Regions from separate parts of the Actinoplanes sp. NPDC024001 genome, predicted to be linked through region 3. Evidence: riboswitches for the same ligand, from Rfam matches in the RefSeq annotation. Region 3 holds a riboswitch; each other region holds the start of a gene.

Region 1 (5,587 bases), on a different contig from region 3:
TGTTCCCCGGGTCGATACGCAGGAGCAGCCGGCGCAGGCGGAGCGTGCCACACGCGTACCCGGAAAGGGTGGCCAGCGCGGCCGAGGCGAGGCCGCGCCGCCGGTAGGGCCGGCCCACCAGATAGCCGAGCTCCGCCTCGCGGAGGTCGGTGTTGACGCCGAAGAGCAACACCTCCCCGAGCGGCCGCCCACCGTCGGCGGTGATGGCGAGCTGAATGCGGCTGCCGTTGGTGCGGCCGTGATAGGCACGCTTGAGATAGGCGAGGCCGGACTCGGCGTCGAACGGTGACGGCATCGGCGTCCAGCGCGCGATCTCCGGTTCGTCCAGCAGAGCGACCAGGTCGTCCAGATCGTCGGGCCGCCACTCACGCAGGACGATGCCGGTTCCCGTCAACCTCAGCGGATAGGGCAGAGGACTGGCGGTCACGTCAGAATCCTGCCCGTATGGACCTGGTTGGTGCCAGTAGCGCTCGATATGAAGGCCTGAACATTTCCTTGGCCGTCTCGGGTCGGATCCCTGATACCGGTCTTGAGCTGCTGAGGTTCGAGGGGATGCCGGAGGCTTTGCCGCCTTTGCCAGATCTTCGGCAGGCAGGCGAGGGGCGGCACGCAGCCTGCTGAAGGGCACCGCGCCGGTAGGCATGATCGGGGCATGTCGGATCGTCACAGCACGGCACATTGGGCCGGATACAACGCCCGCCAGAGCACGCGCGCCGTGCGGGAGTTGTGCCGGCGGGCCATGAGCCTGGCCGGACCCGGTGCCGGGCGCACCGCGATCGACCTCGGCTGCGGGGCCGGCCGGGAGACGCGGGCGCTGCTTGACGACGGCTGGCATGTCCTGGCGATCGACAGCGAGCCGGGCACCGAGGCCCGCCTGCTGCGGACCGTCGGTGGGCGGCATCCCGCACTGACGGTTCGGACGTGCGGCTTCGAGAACGTGTCCGAGTTGCCCGGCGCCGACCTCGTTTATGCCGGCTATGCCCTGCCTTTCCAGCCCCGCCCGTCGTTCGAGAAGCTGTGGACGGTGATCCGCTCCGCTGTCCGGCCCGGCGGCCGGGCAGCGGTGAACGTCTTCGGCGTGCACGACTCCTGGGCCGGCGACCCCACCATGACGTTCCTCGACGGTGCCGAGGCACGCGCACTCGCCGACGGTTGGGAGATCGAGCACTGGCATGAGGAGGACGCGCCCGGCCCGGCGTTCAGCGGACCGAAGCACTGGCACGTCTTCGACCTGATCGCCCGCCGCCTCGCATGACAGCCGGTCGGGCGCGCGTCAGAGCTTGCTTGCGGTGATCTCCATGCCGGCCGCGCGGAGCCGATCCACCAGGGCGTCGCCGATGCCGGTGGCGGGGGTGAGCACGCCACCCTCGGACGGCGGCAGCTTCTCCCGGTCGAAGGCCAGGGCCAGGGCGGACTCGCCGAGCATGACGGCGGTGGCGGCATAGCCGGGGTCGCCCTTGGCGCGGAAGCGTGCGGTGTAGCGCGCGCCCTCCGTGGTGGTGGTGAACAGGTCCATGGTGAAGTGGCCGTTGCGCTGCGTGCTCTCGCTCGGGCCGGTGCCCGGTTTCGGCAGGACCTTGTCGAGCAAGAAGCGGGTGGGCGGCAGCGCCAGCCCGACGACCAGGCCGTTCAGCGCGACCTTGGTGCCGAGGGCCAGCACCGGGGAGAGCGGGGAAGCGCCGACACTCATGGCCTCGCGGTAGCGGAAGCGGCGACCGTAGGCCCAATCTCGCAGGGCGTTGCTGCGCCGGACAATCCGGGTGTTGTAGGACGCCATGACGAACGGGGCCAGGTGGCCGCGCAGGCGCGGGTCCACTTCGGAAGCGGGGAGCGTGAACATGTCCGGCTGGCGACCGAGATCCGGTTCGGCGGCGCGGTCGGGACTCAACGAGTACGGACTGGCGCCCACCTTGCGCAACCGGCGGTCCTTCTTCATCACGTCGACCTGGTTGCGCATCGAGTCGATCGTCCCGCCGCTGATCCCGCCGCGCATGGAGGTCACCACCAGCGTGGTGTCGGTGAGCTCGCCGGCACCGTCTGCCTGGACGCGCTGATGCAGCACGTGGACGCCGATGTCGGACGGAATCGAGTCGAACCCGCAGGAGTGCACGATTCGTGCCCCGGTGCGCCGGGCGATCTCGTGGTTCTCGTCGATGCTGTCCCGGGCGAAAAGGACCTCACCGGTGAGATCCACGTAGTCCGTGCCGGCCTCGGCGCACGCACGCGCGAGAACCCGGCCGTACTTCGCATAAGGACCGACCGTGGTGATGACGACGCGGGTGCGAGCGGCCATCGTGGCCAGCGCGGCTGCATCGGCCGCGTCCGCAACGATGATCGGCCAGTCGACGCCGAGCCGGGCACGGACGGATTCCAGTTTCTCCGCTGAGCGCCCGGCCAGTGCGATCCGGGTGCCCTTCGGTGCGTGGCCGGCGAGATGCCGTGCTACCAGGACACCGACGAACCCCGTGGCACCGTAGACGATCACGTCCAAGTCGCGCGCTCCATCGCTCATGGCTGCCGATTGTGCCCCCTCGGTGGAGGGTCCGCAGCACTCGTTACCGATCAGTAGTGATGGCACGAAAATCTGCTGAGTTATTCACACAAAGGAAGATCAAAGCGGCTAATTTGTGGGAACAAGGTCACCGGTCCCGCTTTCAGGCATGGCCAGCCTCGTCGGGCGGTGACCACCGTCGGCAGTCCGCGATGGCGGACTCCGTGGCCGGAACGCCGAGTCCTGCCGCCGACCACGGATCGAAACCCAACGGCATGGAGCGGGGGACCCACAAGTTCCTCGGCGCTCAGGCGCCTCGGGGTGAAGCCGCCACTGGCGGCCGGGCACCTCTGCCCGAACCCGACAGCTGACCTCGCAGGCGTGGAGGACAACTCATGGTTCAGATCAACAAGCGGTTCCACCGTGCACTCGGCATGGTCGCCGCCGGCCTCGCCGGCACCGTGGGACTGCTCGCTCCTGCCGCGCCCGCCCAGGCTGCAAGCGTGAACTGGGACGCCATCGCACGATGCGAATCCGGTGGCAATTGGCGCATCAACACCGGCAACGGCTATTACGGCGGCCTTCAGTTCAGCCGCAGCACGTGGCGTGCTTACGGCGGCACGAAGTTCGCAACCACGGCCAACCGGGCCACCAAATCCGAACAGATCCTGATCGCTGAGCGGGTGCTCCGCGGGCAGGGAATCGGTGCCTGGCCGCATTGCGGCAGGCGCAACGCATACAAGCCGAGCGCGACCGCGAAGGCCACCCAGCGCAAGGCCACACCACGCGTGACGAACAGTGCGTCTCGCACGCACGTGGTGCGCCCCGGGGACACCCTCGCGGGCATCGCCGACCGTTATGACGTGAGCGGTGGGTGGCAGGCCCTCTATCGGGCGAATGACGGGATCCTGACCAGCCCGCACCGCCTTTACGCAGGTCAGCGACTCGCGATCTGAACACGGGTTTCCGGCCGTCCCGTCGCGGGACGGCCGGAACCGACCTCAGTGGACATCCGGCCGGACGAACTCCGGCTGGTCGAGCACGCGCAGCCAGGAACCGTCGGGCTGACGCCGCACCACCTGCGCACGTGCCCCCGAGCCGTCCCTGGGCGGAGTGGAGGTCAGTGCCAGGTCGCCGCTCATCAGGGTGGGCAGGGGCTGCTCCGGCTCGAACTGCGGCATCTGGGGCAGCAACTGCTCCCAGAGCTGCTGGATCGCCTTGCGCCCGCGTGTCTGGCTGCCCGGTGGGAAGGCCATCACCGCCTCCTCCTCGTAGAGCTCGGCGAGCCCCTCGGCGTCCTTGGCGTTGGCGCGCTCGACGAACAGCCGGGTCAGATCCTCGGGTCGCAATGCCTTCTCTCGATCGGTCATGCGTCCAGCCTTCCGTGAGGGGAATGACAAGTCCAACGCATAGTTCTCATGGCTACTACAATCGACAGTCATGGATCTGCGGCAGCTCGAGTACTTCGTCGCGGTCGCGGAGACCGCCAACTTCACCCGCGCGGCCGAGCGAGTGCACATCACCCAGTCCGGTGTGAGCGCCCAGATCAAGGCGCTGGAGCACGAGCTCGGCGCCCGTCTGTTCGACCGGACCGGGCGCACCGCGCGGCTCACCGAAGCCGGCTCGGCCGCCCTGCGCCACGCCCGCGCGGCGCTCGATGCGACCGCTGACCTGCGCGACGCGATCGACGACGTGAACGGCCTGATCCGCGGTCGGCTCACCCTCGGCATGGTGATCGGATGCGAGGTCGCGCCGCTCTTCGACGCGCTCGCCGCCTTCCACCGCGAGCACCCCGACATCGAGCTGGAGCTGGTCGAGGCGAACTCCGACCAGTTGGTCGCCGGCGTGCGCTCCGGCAGCCTCGACCTGGCCCTGGTCGGCCTGGCCGGCGAGCCACCGGAACACCTGGCCACTCACGTGATCGCCAGCGAGCGGCTGGTGGCGCTGACGCCGTCCGACAGCGAATTGGCCCATAGTGGCCGTCTCTCGGTGACCGCACTCTCGGCGTACCCGATCATCTCGCTGCCGGTGGGAACCGGCATCCGCAACGTGCTCGACCAGGCCCGCGCCGCGCTCGGCATCGGCCCGGCGGTCGCCCTGGTGGCGACCTCGCCGGACACCGTCGCCGGCCTCGCCCGGCGAGGCCTCGGCGTCGCCGTGCTCAGCGAATCGATGGCCGGCGCCTACCCCGAGCTGACGGCGATCCCGATCGATGGGATCGAGATCCCAGCGCTGCTCGCGCTGGTCTGGCAGGAACGCAGCAGCCCGGCCTTGGCCGCCTTCCTGCGGCACTGCCGGGCCGCTTTCCACTGACATTTCGGTACGGAGGGCAAGCTTTTCTGGAGCGAATCAAGAAAACTGCCGGCCTGGAAAACGGCACCGCCACTGGGCTAGCGCCTAGCTGGGCAAGCGACTAGGGTCGCAGTTGTGGGTGGGTTCGAGTGTCGCCCGACGCCGACCCTCAACCAGATTGGTTCCCATGAAGCTGGTGGCCGTAGAATCCCTCTTCAGTTCGATGTCAGTCTCGCCTTCCTGCGAAGGATGTTGTAGATGACCAAGCCGAACATCGACACGACCAAGCCGAGCAGTGCACGAGTCTGGAATTACATTCTGGGCGGCCGGGACAACTTCGAAATCGATCGCATGGTCGGCGATCAAGTCCGAAAGTCGTTTCCGGCCATTGTGGAGGTCGCGCAGGAGCAGCGGAAGTTCCTCGTGCGCGCGGTCGGCTATCTCGTCGAGGCGGGGATCAGGCAGTTCCTGGACATCGGCACCGGCTTGCCAACCGCGAACAATACGCACGAGGTCGCGCAGCGTCTGGCGCCCACCTCAAAGGTGGTTTACGTCGACAACGACCCGCTCGTCCTCGCGCACGCGCGAGCTCTTCTGGACAGTAGCCCCGAGGGCGCCACCGACTATGTCGACTCCGATGTCGAGAACCCGGCCAGGATCGTGGCCGAGGCCGGCCGCACCCTGAACTTCGACGAGCCTGTCGGGATCACCATGCTCGGCATCCTGGGCAATGTCGCGGACTATGCGCAGGCCCGTTCCATCGTCGATCATCTGCTCCACGAGGTGCCTTCTGGCAGCTTCCTT
Region 2 (5,587 bases), on a different contig from region 3:
GCTGCACCGCGGTCATCACCTTGCCGAGGTGGTCACCGCTGATCGCCACGGCCGCGCCGCCGACCAGGGTGATCCAGGCGCCGAGCCGGGCCAGGGTCCGGAAGGCCGTGTCGGCCGACGCCCGCCAGATCCCGATCGCCAGCAGCAGCCCGCCGCCGGCCATCGCGCACCCGGCGATGGTGTGCGGGAACGCGGCCAGCACCACCTCGTTGGTGAGCAGCTCGGTGAAGCTGGTCAGGTGCGCCCGCCCGGTCTCCGGGTCCAGCGCGTAGGCGACCGGGTTCTGCATGAACGAGTTGGCCGCCAGGATGATGTACGCCGACAGCAGCGTCCCCACCGCGACCACCACGATCGTGGCCGCGTGCAGCCGCCGGGGCAGCCGGTCCCATCCGAAGTACCACAGCGCCAGGAACGTCGCCTCGAGGAAGAACGCGAGCATGCCCTCGATCGCCAGGGTCGGCCCGAACACGTCGCCGTAGAACCGGGCGAACGCGCTCCACCCGAGCCCGAACTGGAACTCCTGCACCAGCCCGGTGACCACGCCGACCGCGAAGGTGACGATCAGCAGCTTGCCGACGAACTTGGTGAGCAGCAGATATCGCTCGTGCCCGGTGCGCATCCAGGCCAGCTGCAGCCCGGCCGCGGCGGCGGACAGGCAGATCGACAGCGGGACGAACAGATAGTGGTAGATCGTGACGACCGCGAACTGCAACCGGGTCAGGTCGAGCACATCCACGGCAAGCCCCCTCTTCTACGACGTGGCGTAGTAGATACTACGCCTTGTAGTACGACGCCGTGCAGTAGAGTGGGACACATGGCGATGGGGGACCTCGAGCGTGAGGTCATGACGAAGCTGTGGGACGCGCGCGAGCCGCTCACCGTCCGGCAGGTGCACGAGCTGCTCAGCCGCGACCGCGACCTGGCGTATACGACGGTGATGACCGTGCTCGACCGGCTCGCCAAGAAGAAACTGGTCACCCAGCAGAAAGCGGACCGCGCCTATCGGTACGCACCGGCGCAGACCCGCGAGGAGATGACCGCCGGCCTGATGCTGGACGCGCTCAGCGCCACCCCCGACCGCGACGCCGCCCTGGCGTACTTCGTGGGTCAGTTGCCCCCGGAAGCCCTGAAGGCGGCTATCGAAGCGGCACGCACCACCGAGCGGTGACCGCCCTCCTGCTCGGCGCGCTCGGGCTCACCCTGTCACTGGTCGCGCCGGGGATCCTGGCGCACGCCCGGTGGCTGGACCGTGCCCCGGTGGCCGGGGTGCTGCTCTGGCAGGCACTGACGCTCACCGCGGTGCTCTGTGCCCTGGGCGTCGTGCTCGCCGCCCCGGAGGAGGTGGCCCGCGCCGCCGGCGCCCGCCACCCGGAGACCGTGGCGGCGCTGGTCTTCTCGCTCGCGGTCGCCGCGACCATCGTGATCCGGCTGCTGATCTCGCTCGGCAAGGTGAGCTACCGGGCCCGGGCCCGGCGCGCCCGGCACCGCATGCTGGTCGACCTGCTGGACCGGGTCGAGCGCCGGGAGAAGATCGAGGGCGGCGAGGTGCGCGTCCTGGACGGCCCGCTGCCGATGGCCTACTGCGTGCCCGGCCGCGAACCGCGGGTGGTGCTCAGCGACGGCGTGCTGCGGGTGCTCGACCGCGAGCAGGTCGACGCGGTCCTCGCCCACGAGCGGGCCCATCTGCGGCACCGGCACGAGCTGGTGATGGAGTCGTTCACCGCCTTCTACCGGGCGGTGCCCCGGCCCCTGCGCAGCCGGGCGCCGCTGGACGCCGTACATCTGCTGTTGGAGATGGTGGCCGACGATGCCGCGAGGCGCCGCACCGGGCCCGCGCCGCTGCGGGCCGCGCTGGCTCGTCTGGCCGACGCCGTCCCCCTGGCGGAGGAGGTGGCAGCCGACCCGGAGGGTGAATCCCGGCGGCGCCGGCTGGCCCGGCTGGACGGCCCGGACCGTAGCTCGGTGGCGCTGACGGTGGCCGCGGCGCTCGCCGCGGTAGGCCTCCTGGCGTTACCCACCGTGATTCTCGTGGTCCCGTGGCTTGCGAGAGCCCTGGACGCCTGGCCGTTCTGAGTGCGCAGAGTAACGGCACCTGAGCGCACGGTTTCACCGCGTGGGCGCGCTTCAATTACCGGGATCATCCGAGTACGGTGATCCCCGGTTCGCCCAGCCCCCATCGTCCATCCGGCCGATCTGGCGGACCACCGCCTAATCGCTCGCGCGAGCCGGGGACCCAGGTCCCTTGGGGTGCAGCCGCGAACCCGCGGCCGGGCGCTCTTCCCGCCCGAACCCGTCAGCTAACCCGGTCGGCGGCTGGACAGGAAGAAAGGACAACGCACCTACGTGAAACGGATAGGCGCGCGGCGCGCCGGCCTCCTGCGTGGACTCATCTGCGCGGTGGTCGCGTCCGGGCTCGTTCTCACCGGACCGGCCGTTGCCCACGCCGAGCCCACGCCCTCCGGCATCGAGAAGCAGATCGATGAGGAGTGGAACAAGCTCGAACCCGTCATCGAGCAGTACAACGACGTGCACGGCAAGCTGAAGAAGCTGCAGAAACAGCAGAAGCAGCTGGAGAAGACCCTGGCGCCGCTGCAGAAGCAGGTGGACGCCGCCATGGTCGAGGTTCGCGGCCTCGCGGTGGACGCCTACATGCAGGGCCCGCCGAGCGCGATGAACGCCATCATGAGCGGCGACCCGGACAGCCTGACCGAGAAGCTGACCCTTCTCGACCAGCTGGCCTTCAACCAGGAGCAGTCCATCGCCGAGGTGGCGAAGCTGCGCGACAAGTACGCCGCCGACAAGGCGAAGGTGGACCAGCTCGAGGCCGAGATCGCCGTCCGCGACACCGACCTGGCGTCGAAGAAGAAGGCGATCGAGGGCGAGATCGAGGACCTCCAGAAGCTGCGGATCGAGGCGTACGGCACGGCGGACGTCAACGACGGCCCGCTGCGGACCGGTCCGTGCCCGGTGACGTACACCAACGACAAGGGTGGTCGCGCGGCCCAGAAGGCCTGCGACCTGATCGGCAAGCCTTACGTCTTCGGTTCCAACGGTCCGAACAGCTACGACTGCTCGGGCCTGACCCAGGAGGCGTGGGGTTCGGTCGGTGTGCACCTCGAGCACTACACGAAGGACCAGTGGGGCTCGACCCGAGCGGTCAGCCGCGACGAGTTGAAGCCGGGTGACCTGGTCTTCTACTACTCCGATCTGCACCACGTCGCCCTCTACATCGGCGGCAACAAGGTGGTGCACGCCCCGCACACGGGCGACCACGTGCGGATGGCGTCGATCGATCGCGGTCCGATCGCCGGCTATCGCCGGCCCGGTTAGGCCGCTCTTCGCGAGAACGGTCGCTGTCCACATCGGGCAGCGGCCGTTTCGTTTTTTCGGTACGGGCTACGCCTGCGCCCGTGGCTCATCCCGCCTCGGGGTTGCCGCTCTCACGATCCCGATGGTGCCGCAGCACCCGCCCCAGCAGAGCGACCAGCTCCCGGCGCTCCTCCGCGTCCAGCGGCGCCAGCAGCTCGTCCTGGATCGCGTCGACCCGCGCCGCCAGCTCCACCGCCCGCTCCCGCCCGCGGTCGGTGACGGTGATGACGTTGCGCCGCCGGTCGGCCGGGTCGGGGGAGCGCCCCACGAACCCTGTGCCCTCCAGCTCGTTGAGCGCGCCGACCAGGTCGCTGAGGTGGATGCCGGTGCGCCGCCCGAGGTCCGCCTGGCTGGCCGGCCCGTCCTCGATCAGCGACCGCAGCAGCCGGTGGTGATAGCCGCGCGCACCCATTGCTCCGAGCCCGTCGGCCACGAGGCGGTGCGCGAACGTCGCGGTCTGAGTGAGCAGCCAGCTCGGCAGGTGTTCCACGTGTCCAGCATAACATTGGACACACTAACGTTAGAATGACTAACGTTAGGTGCATGAATGAATTTCAGCTGCACGTCTCCCAGGAGCAGATCGACGACCTCCACGACCGGCTCACCCGCACCCGGTGGCCCGGCGAGGCAGCCGGCGCCGGCTGGGATCACGGCATCCCGCAGGACCGGGTCCGGGCACTGGCCGAGCACTGGGCGAAGTTCGACTGGCGGGCACACGAGGCCGAACTCAACGCCCTCCCGCAGTTCGTCACCGAGATCGGCGGTGAGCGGGTCTACTTCATGCACCTGCGCAACGCCGACCGGAGAGCGCTGCCGCTCGTGCTGACCCACGGTTGGCCCGGTTCCACCGTCGAGTTCCTCGACGTCGCCCGTTCCCTGGCCGAGCACTTCCACGTGGTGATCCCCGGCATCCCCGGGTACGGCCTGTCCGGGCCCACCACTCGCACCGGCTGGGGCATCCGGCGGGTCGCCCGCGCCTGGGCCGAGCTGATGGACCGCCTCGGCTACCAGCGCTACGGCGCGCAGGGCGGCGACTGGGGTTCCGGCGTCTCCCGCCTGCTCGCCGCCGAGGCGCCGGGCCGGGTCGTCGGCGTCCACGTCAACTACCTGCCCACGCCCGGCTCACCGGACGGCCTGGACGAGACTGACCGGGCCCGGGTGGAGAAGACCGTGCGGCTGGCCGCCAACCGGCACCCGCACCAAATCCTGTTCGCCGCGACCCCGCAGACCCCGGCCTACGCGCTCAACGACTCGCCGGCCGGTCAGCTGGCGTTCCTCGCCGAGAAGTTCGACACCTGGGCGGACCCGGCGACACCCGTGCCCGACGACCGGATCGTGGCGAACGTGGCCCACCACTGGTTCATGGGCACCGCCGGATCGGCCGCCCGCCTCATCAAGGAGAGCTTCCGGCCGGTCACCGACCCGTGCCCGGTGCCGCTCGGCGTGGCCGTCCTGCCCGGCGACATCGTCCAGTCCGTGCGCCCGCTCGCCGAGCAGCGCTTCGACGTCCGGCACTGGACCGAGTTCGAGCGCGGCGGCCACTTCGCGGCGCTGGAGGTCCCGCACGCCTTCGCCGCCGACGTCACGGCCTTCTTCCGCACGCTCGACGGCCGGTGATCCGCACGCTCGACGGGCCGGTGACGCCGCACGATCGACCGCGGTGACCGGCGCGCGCCGGGTGTGGCGGCCCACAGATCCCACCCGGCCGGCCGGGGCATAATCGCCTCCTATGAGCGATGCCTTGATCGACAGCCTCACCGCGGCGGTGCAGGCCCGCCCCGACGACCTGCCACTGCGGCTGCACCTGGCCGAACTGCTGGTGGCCGCCGGCCGCGGTGGCGAGGCGATCGCGCACGCCGCTCAGGTGCTGGCCCGCGAGCCCGGCAACACCACCGCCCAGCAGCTGATGGCCGGCGCGCTGGGCACACCACCCGCCGCGCCGGCGGAGAAGCCCGCCGAGCCGACGGAGAAGCCCGCCGAGAGGCCCGCCCCGGCCGGTGGGGTCGACTGGGCCGCCCTGGAGCAGCAGTTCGGCGACGTGGTGCCGCCCCGCTTCGCCCGCGACGGCGAGCCCGACCCGGTGCACGGCCACGCCGACCGCACCTTCGACGTGGAACGCTCCACCGTCACGCTGGCCGACGTCGGCGGGATGGCCGAGGTCAAGAAGCGCCTCGAGGTCGCCTTCCTCGGCCCGATGCGCAACCCGAAACTGCGCTCG
Region 3 (5,587 bases):
CGCTGCAGGGTCTCGGCGATCTGCGGGTTGCGAGCGGCCTCGGCCATCAGGTCCGGGATGATCTGGGAGGCGATGCGGTGCTGCAGCGCCCGGCTCACGATCATCATCAGCAGCTCGAGATCGCCGGCGAAGCTCCCGGTGTCCGGAAGGGGCACCTTTCGCTCGGCCACGTCGGAAATGATCTCCAGGACCATCTCGAGCTTGTTGCTCCACCGCCGGTAGATCGCAGTCTTGCCGACCCCCGCGCGGCGCGCCACGGCTTCGATGGACAATCGGCCATAGCCGACTTCCGCCAACTCGTTCATGACCGCGTTGCGAATCGCCACGGTGATGTCGCCTCGGAGCACCGCCGCTCCGGCAGGTGCGCGCTTTACTGTCGCCACACGGTCACTATAACGGTACGACGTAACGGTTGCGTTCCGCCGTTTGGTCAAGTACCGTCAACAGCCACGTCGATACGAACCCGTTTCATCGATGTCGGCGGGTGCCTGTCATGCTGCTAGCTGTGTTCTCGCGCAAGTCACCGGAACCCGCTGCCTCCTACGGGCCGACAAGATCGGAGCACCACCCCATGCCAGAGACGGCGGTCGCCGACCCCGGCGCCGGGCTCTCTCTCAAGGAGATGGCCCGACGGCACGGTCTGAGCGCTTCAGGACGGCTACCCAGCCTCCTCGAGTACACGCGCGATCTGTGGTCGTACCGGCACTTCATCCAGGCGCACGCCAGCGCCAAGATGACCTCGGCGCTGGGCAACACCAAGCTCGGCATGGTGTGGCAGGTCCTCACTCCGATCATCAACGCCGCCGTGTACTACGTGATCTTCGGCGTGATCCTGGGCGGCCGGAACGGGGTGTCGAACTTCATCGCGTACCTCTGTGCCGGCGTGTTCGTCTTCGGCTTCACCCAGTCGGTGGTGCAGTCCGGCATCAACGCGATCACCGGCAACCTCGGGCTGATCCGCGCCCTGCACTTCCCGCGGGGCAGCCTGCCGCTGTCGGTCGCCCTGGTGGAGATCCGTAACTACGTCGTTGCCCTGTTCGTCCTGATGGGCATCATGCTGCTCACCGGCGAGCCGATCACCGTGCAGTGGCTCCTGATCATCCCGGTGGCGCTGCTGCACTCGGTCTTCAACACCGGCCTGGCGCTGTTCATGGCGCGGCTCGGGTCCAAGGTCCGCGACATCAAGCAGCTGACGCCGTTCATCATGCGGTTCTGGCTCTACGGGTCGGCCGTGCTCTACCCGGTGACCCTGTTCGAGAACCACCTCAGCGGCTGGCCGCTCGCCGTGGTCGAGGCGAACCCACTGCTCATCTTCATCGAGCTGACCCGGCACTCGCTGATGGAGGACGTCCCGCTGGCCGGCTCGCCGACCCTGCTGTGGATCCAGGCGGTCGTCTGGACCCTCGTCGTCGGCCTGGGTGGCTACGTGTACTTCTGGCGCGGAGAGAAGGGCTACGGCCGTGGCTGACAGCGAGCGCATCCCCACCGTCATCGCGGACAACGCCCATGTCATCTACAAGGTGCACAGCTCCGCGGCGCCCGGCAACAACAGCCCGCTGGTCAGCCTCAAGCGGCTGGTCACCAACACCAGGGCCGCTACCGTACGGGAGGTGCACGCCGTCAAGGGCGTGAGCTTCGTGGCGTACCGGGGTGAGGCGATCGGTCTGATCGGCAGCAACGGCTCCGGCAAGTCCACGCTGCTACGCGCGGTGGCCGGCCTGCTGCCGGTCGCCCGCGGCAAGATCTACGCCGCCGGGCAGCCCTCGCTGCTGGGTGTGAACGCGGCCCTGATGAACGAGCTGCCCGGTGAGCGCAACGTCGAGCTGGGCTGCCTCGCGATGGGCATGTCACCGGCCGAGGTGAAGGCGAAGAAGGACGACATCATCGAGTTCTCCGGCATCAACGAGCGGGGCGACTTCTCCTCGCTGCCGATGCGGACGTACTCCTCCGGCATGGCCGCCCGGCTGCGCTTCTCGATCGCCGCCGCCAAGCAGCACGACGTCCTGCTCATCGACGAGGCGCTGGCCACCGGTGACGCCAAGTTCCGCCGGCGCAGCGAGCAGCGGGTGCGGGAGCTTCGTGCCGAGGCCGGCACGGTCTTCCTGGTGAGCCACAGCGAGCAGTCGATCCGGGACACCTGCGACCGCTGCATCTGGCTCGAGTCGGGGCAGATCCGGGCCGACGGCGCGACCGAGGACGTGATGCGGGAGTACGAGACCTACATGCGCAAGTAGGTCCCGTACCCCCGCCCCGGCCGCGTCAGTTGACCGAGAGATGCACGTGGTTGGTGTGGTCGCTGGACGGGTCGCCACCCGCCCCGCTGTAGGACTTCCAGCCACTGCTCGGCAGCCAGATCCGGCGGTACCAGATCACGTAGAGCACCTGCAGCTCGTCGGCGTTGTTGATGAAGTACTTCGCCAGGTTGTCGCCGTACGTCTTGTCACCGCCGGTGGCGTCGCCGCCGAAGGTGTTCTTCTCGGAGGAGAAGTCGCACGCCCGGCCCTTCGGGTGCTCACCGCTGTTCTGCTCGCGGAAGCAGCGCGTGAACCGGGTGAACCCGTCCTCGCGCGCCTCCTGGTACGCGTGCAGCATGCGCGGGCTGAGGCAGCCACCGGTGGTCGGGTCGTCCTCGGTGCAGCCACTGCCGCCCGGCGCCGGGTCGGCCGACGCGCTGCCGCCGCCGCTGGAGCCGCCGCCGGAGCTGCCGCCGCTGTCGTTGTCACCGGGCTGGTCGGCGTCCTCGCCCTGGTTCGCCTCCTTGAGCGCGGTCTCGGCCTGAGCCTTCCGCTTGGCCATCACGTTGACCTGCTTCTGCTCGTCACGGATGGCCGCGTCAATGGCGATCTTGGCTTTTTGCTGGGCGTCCCGGGTGGCCTTGAGGTCGGCGATCGCCTCGTTCTGCTGAGCCGCCACGGTGGCCAGCGTCTCGGCCCGGTCCAGGAAGGTGTCGGTCGTGTTCGCGGTGATCAGGGCGGACATCGGGCCGACCCGGCCGGTGGTGTACGCCTGCTTCGCGAGCTCGTCCAGGGCCGCCTGCTGCGGGCCCAGCGCGGCGTCCAGCCGCTTGAGCTCCGCGGCCAGGTCGGCCTGCTGCTGCTTGGACTTCTTCAACTTGGCCTTGGCCTCCACGAAACCTCGGGAGGCCTCTTCCAGTTGGGTGACGAGGGACTTGGAACCGCCCTCACCGTCGTCACCGTTGTCGCCGGGGGCGGCGAGGGGGCGGGGGGCCGCGGTGGCCGGCGTCGGGGCGACGGCCAACCCGCACACGGCGATGAGCAGCGCCATCACCGCTGCTAATCGCCGCGCAGTCAGATCCTGCACAGGCATTTCCTTCCGTCGGCCGCCGGCCGGGTTAGCTGACGGGTTCGGGACGAAGGAAATCCCTACCGCATTCGCGGATTCACCCCGGAGGAAATATGGTTCCCCGGCTCGCCGCAACGGGCGATTAGGCGGCGGTCCCCGGTCGGGAACCGGATCGACCATACCGACTGCATCGACAGATCGACAGTTCTCGTACGCACGGCAATTGCCTGCACACGGCTGGTGACCTGATTACGCAATGTCGTTGTCCGGTAACACTTTTGGCGGTTCCGTGGGTCCTGATGCGCGGCGATATCTCGGGTAAACTGGCCGCCGGTCCTGCCAGGACGGCACCGCCCCCGAGTTGCCGGCAGGCCGCCGCCCAATCGCCGAAAGGTGAGCCGGGGAACCAGGTCACTGGGGTGAATCCGCGTAATGCGGTAGGGATTGCTTCCGTCCCGAACCCGTCAGCTAACTCGGTCGGCGGTGACTAGGAAGGAACTGTTGCTTGATGACCGCAAGTCCCCGCCGGTGGCTGACGTTAGCCCTGGCACCGCTCATGGCAGTTGCGTTGTTTGTGGCTCCCGCCACAATGGCGACCGCAGCGCCGGGCGGTAGCTCGCCGAGTGCTGAGGACGAGGACGACGCCCTGATGTCGGACCTGATGGAGTCGACCAACCGACGCTTCGTCAACGCCAAGGCCGCCGTCACCGCGTCCCGGAAGAACCAGAAGAAGCTGACCAGCGAGCTGGCGGCTGCCGAAGCCCGGCGCGACGTCCTCATTCCCGAGGTCAACAAGATCGCCGCGCAGCAGTACCAGACCGGCGACCTCAGCGCCGTCGGCTTCCTGCTCAACGCCAGCACGTCGTCCGACTTCATGAGCAAGGCGATCTCGCTGGAGGAGATCAACCGCCTGCACGACGGCAAGCTGCGCGAGCTGAACCAGGCGATCGCCACGGTCAGCGAGAAGAAAGCCGCGCTCGACGCCGAGGTCAAGAACGAGCAGCAGCAGCTGACCGCGCTGACCAAGCAGAAGGCCGCGGCCAACAAGCAGATCGACCTGCTGGGTGGCTCGACCGGCCTCAACCGGACCATCAACGAGGGCCTGGTCGACGCCAAGTCGAAGGAAGCGGACCCGGCTCCGCGCAACAGCAACGGCGGGTTCTCCCCCGAGGGCTGCACGGAGAAGGACGAGACCACCAGCGGCTGTGTGACCAAGCGCACCCTGCACATGTACAAGGAAGTGCGCAAGGCGGGCTTCAAACGCTTCGTGGGCTGTCACCGCAACGGCGGGCCGTTCGAGCATCCCAAGGGCCGGGCCTGCGACTGGTCGCTGCAGAAGAGCGGCTTCTCCTCGGCGGACAGCACCGACGAGATGAAGTACGGCAACAACCTGACGGCCTTCCTGGTGCGCAACGCCGACGAACTCGGCATCTACTACGTGATCTGGTACAAGCAGATCTGGTTCGCCGCCACGGGCGAATGGCGCTCGTACAGCGGGGTCAGTGACCACACTGACCACGTGCACGTCTCGATGCTCTAGCAACAGCAACCCCGACCTACGAGAACGGCCCCCGCCCTGCAGGGCGGGGGCCGTTCTCGCGTCTGGGCGCTTCTAGTGCACGGCCCGGCGCACCGGCGCCCGGCCGGCCGGCTGCGACGGCGCGGCGCCCACCGGCAGCGCCGGCGGGATCGCCATGGTCACCGGGCGCACCTGGGTGACCTCGATCTCCTTGCCGTGGTGCAGCAGGGTGAGCCGGGCCGAGCCGCCACCGTTGCGCAGCGAGTAGGTGACCTCCTCGGAGGTCACGTTCACCCGCAGCCGCAGGCCACGCCAGAGCAGCGAGAACTCCAGGTTGTTGATCCGGCTGGGCAGGCGCGGAGCGAAGCTGAGCTGGCCGTTGAAGTCACGCATGCCACCGAGGCCGGCGACCAGTGCGATCCAGGACCCGGCCAGCGACGCCACGTGCACGCCGTCCCGGGCGTTGCGGTGCAGGTCGTGCAGGTCCATCAGGGCGGCCTCGCCCAGGTAGTCGTGGGCCAGCTCCAGGTGCCCGGTCTCGGCGGCCAGCACGGCCTGGATGCAGGCCGAGAGCGACGAGTCCCGTACGGTCCGCGCGTCGTAGTAGGCGAAGTTGCGCGCCTTCTCCTCCGGCGTGAACGCGTCACCGCGGATGTACATGGCCATGACCAGGTCGGCCTGCTTGATCACCTGCTTGCGGTACAGGTCGAAGTACGGGTAGTTCAGCAGCAGCGGGTAACCCTCCGGCGGGGTGCCCTCGAAGTC

The links. A riboswitch is a leader RNA that binds a small molecule or an ion and turns the genes downstream of it on or off. The one in region 3 is predicted to bind cyclic di-AMP.
Region 1: linked by a shared signal. The riboswitch ahead of AB0F81_RS19020 (transglycosylase family protein) and the one ahead of AB0F81_RS23865 (hypothetical protein) in region 3 are both predicted to bind cyclic di-AMP.
Region 2: linked by a shared signal. The riboswitch ahead of AB0F81_RS45545 (NlpC/P60 family protein) and the one ahead of AB0F81_RS23865 (hypothetical protein) in region 3 are both predicted to bind cyclic di-AMP.

The regions. Positions count from the first base shown of each region.
Region 1 is NZ_JBEZZB010000044.1:11,702-17,288, forward strand. Features, by position in the region: gene AB0F81_RS19005 (GNAT family N-acetyltransferase) at 1-427, opposite strand, end outside; gene AB0F81_RS19010 (class I SAM-dependent methyltransferase) at 653-1,255, shown strand; gene AB0F81_RS19015 (saccharopine dehydrogenase NADP-binding domain-containing protein) at 1,274-2,512, opposite strand; cyclic di-AMP (ydaO/yuaA leader) riboswitch at 2,740-2,888, shown strand; gene AB0F81_RS19020 (transglycosylase family protein) at 2,887-3,447, shown strand; gene AB0F81_RS19025 (nuclear transport factor 2 family protein) at 3,493-3,840, opposite strand; gene AB0F81_RS19030 (LysR family transcriptional regulator) at 3,932-4,804, shown strand; gene AB0F81_RS19035 (SAM-dependent methyltransferase) at 5,042-5,587, shown strand, end outside.
Region 2 is NZ_JBEZZB010000211.1:8,150-13,736, reverse strand. Features, by position in the region: gene AB0F81_RS45560 (cytochrome ubiquinol oxidase subunit I) at 1-736, opposite strand, end outside; gene AB0F81_RS45555 (BlaI/MecI/CopY family transcriptional regulator) at 815-1,168, shown strand; gene AB0F81_RS45550 (M56 family metallopeptidase) at 1,165-2,073, shown strand; cyclic di-AMP (ydaO/yuaA leader) riboswitch at 2,196-2,326, shown strand; gene AB0F81_RS45545 (NlpC/P60 family protein) at 2,344-3,330, shown strand; gene AB0F81_RS45540 (MarR family transcriptional regulator) at 3,416-3,859, opposite strand; gene AB0F81_RS45535 (epoxide hydrolase family protein) at 3,913-4,986, shown strand; gene AB0F81_RS45530 (AAA family ATPase) at 5,099-5,587, shown strand, end outside.
Region 3 is NZ_JBEZZB010000061.1:32,939-38,525, forward strand. Features, by position in the region: gene AB0F81_RS23850 (TetR/AcrR family transcriptional regulator) at 1-383, opposite strand, end outside; gene AB0F81_RS23855 (ABC transporter permease) at 572-1,468, shown strand; gene AB0F81_RS23860 (ABC transporter ATP-binding protein) at 1,461-2,234, shown strand; gene AB0F81_RS23865 (hypothetical protein) at 2,260-3,327, opposite strand; cyclic di-AMP (ydaO/yuaA leader) riboswitch at 3,326-3,462, opposite strand; cyclic di-AMP (ydaO/yuaA leader) riboswitch at 3,670-3,803, shown strand; gene AB0F81_RS23870 (hypothetical protein) at 3,812-4,843, shown strand; gene AB0F81_RS23875 (glycoside hydrolase family 65 protein) at 4,916-5,587, opposite strand, start outside.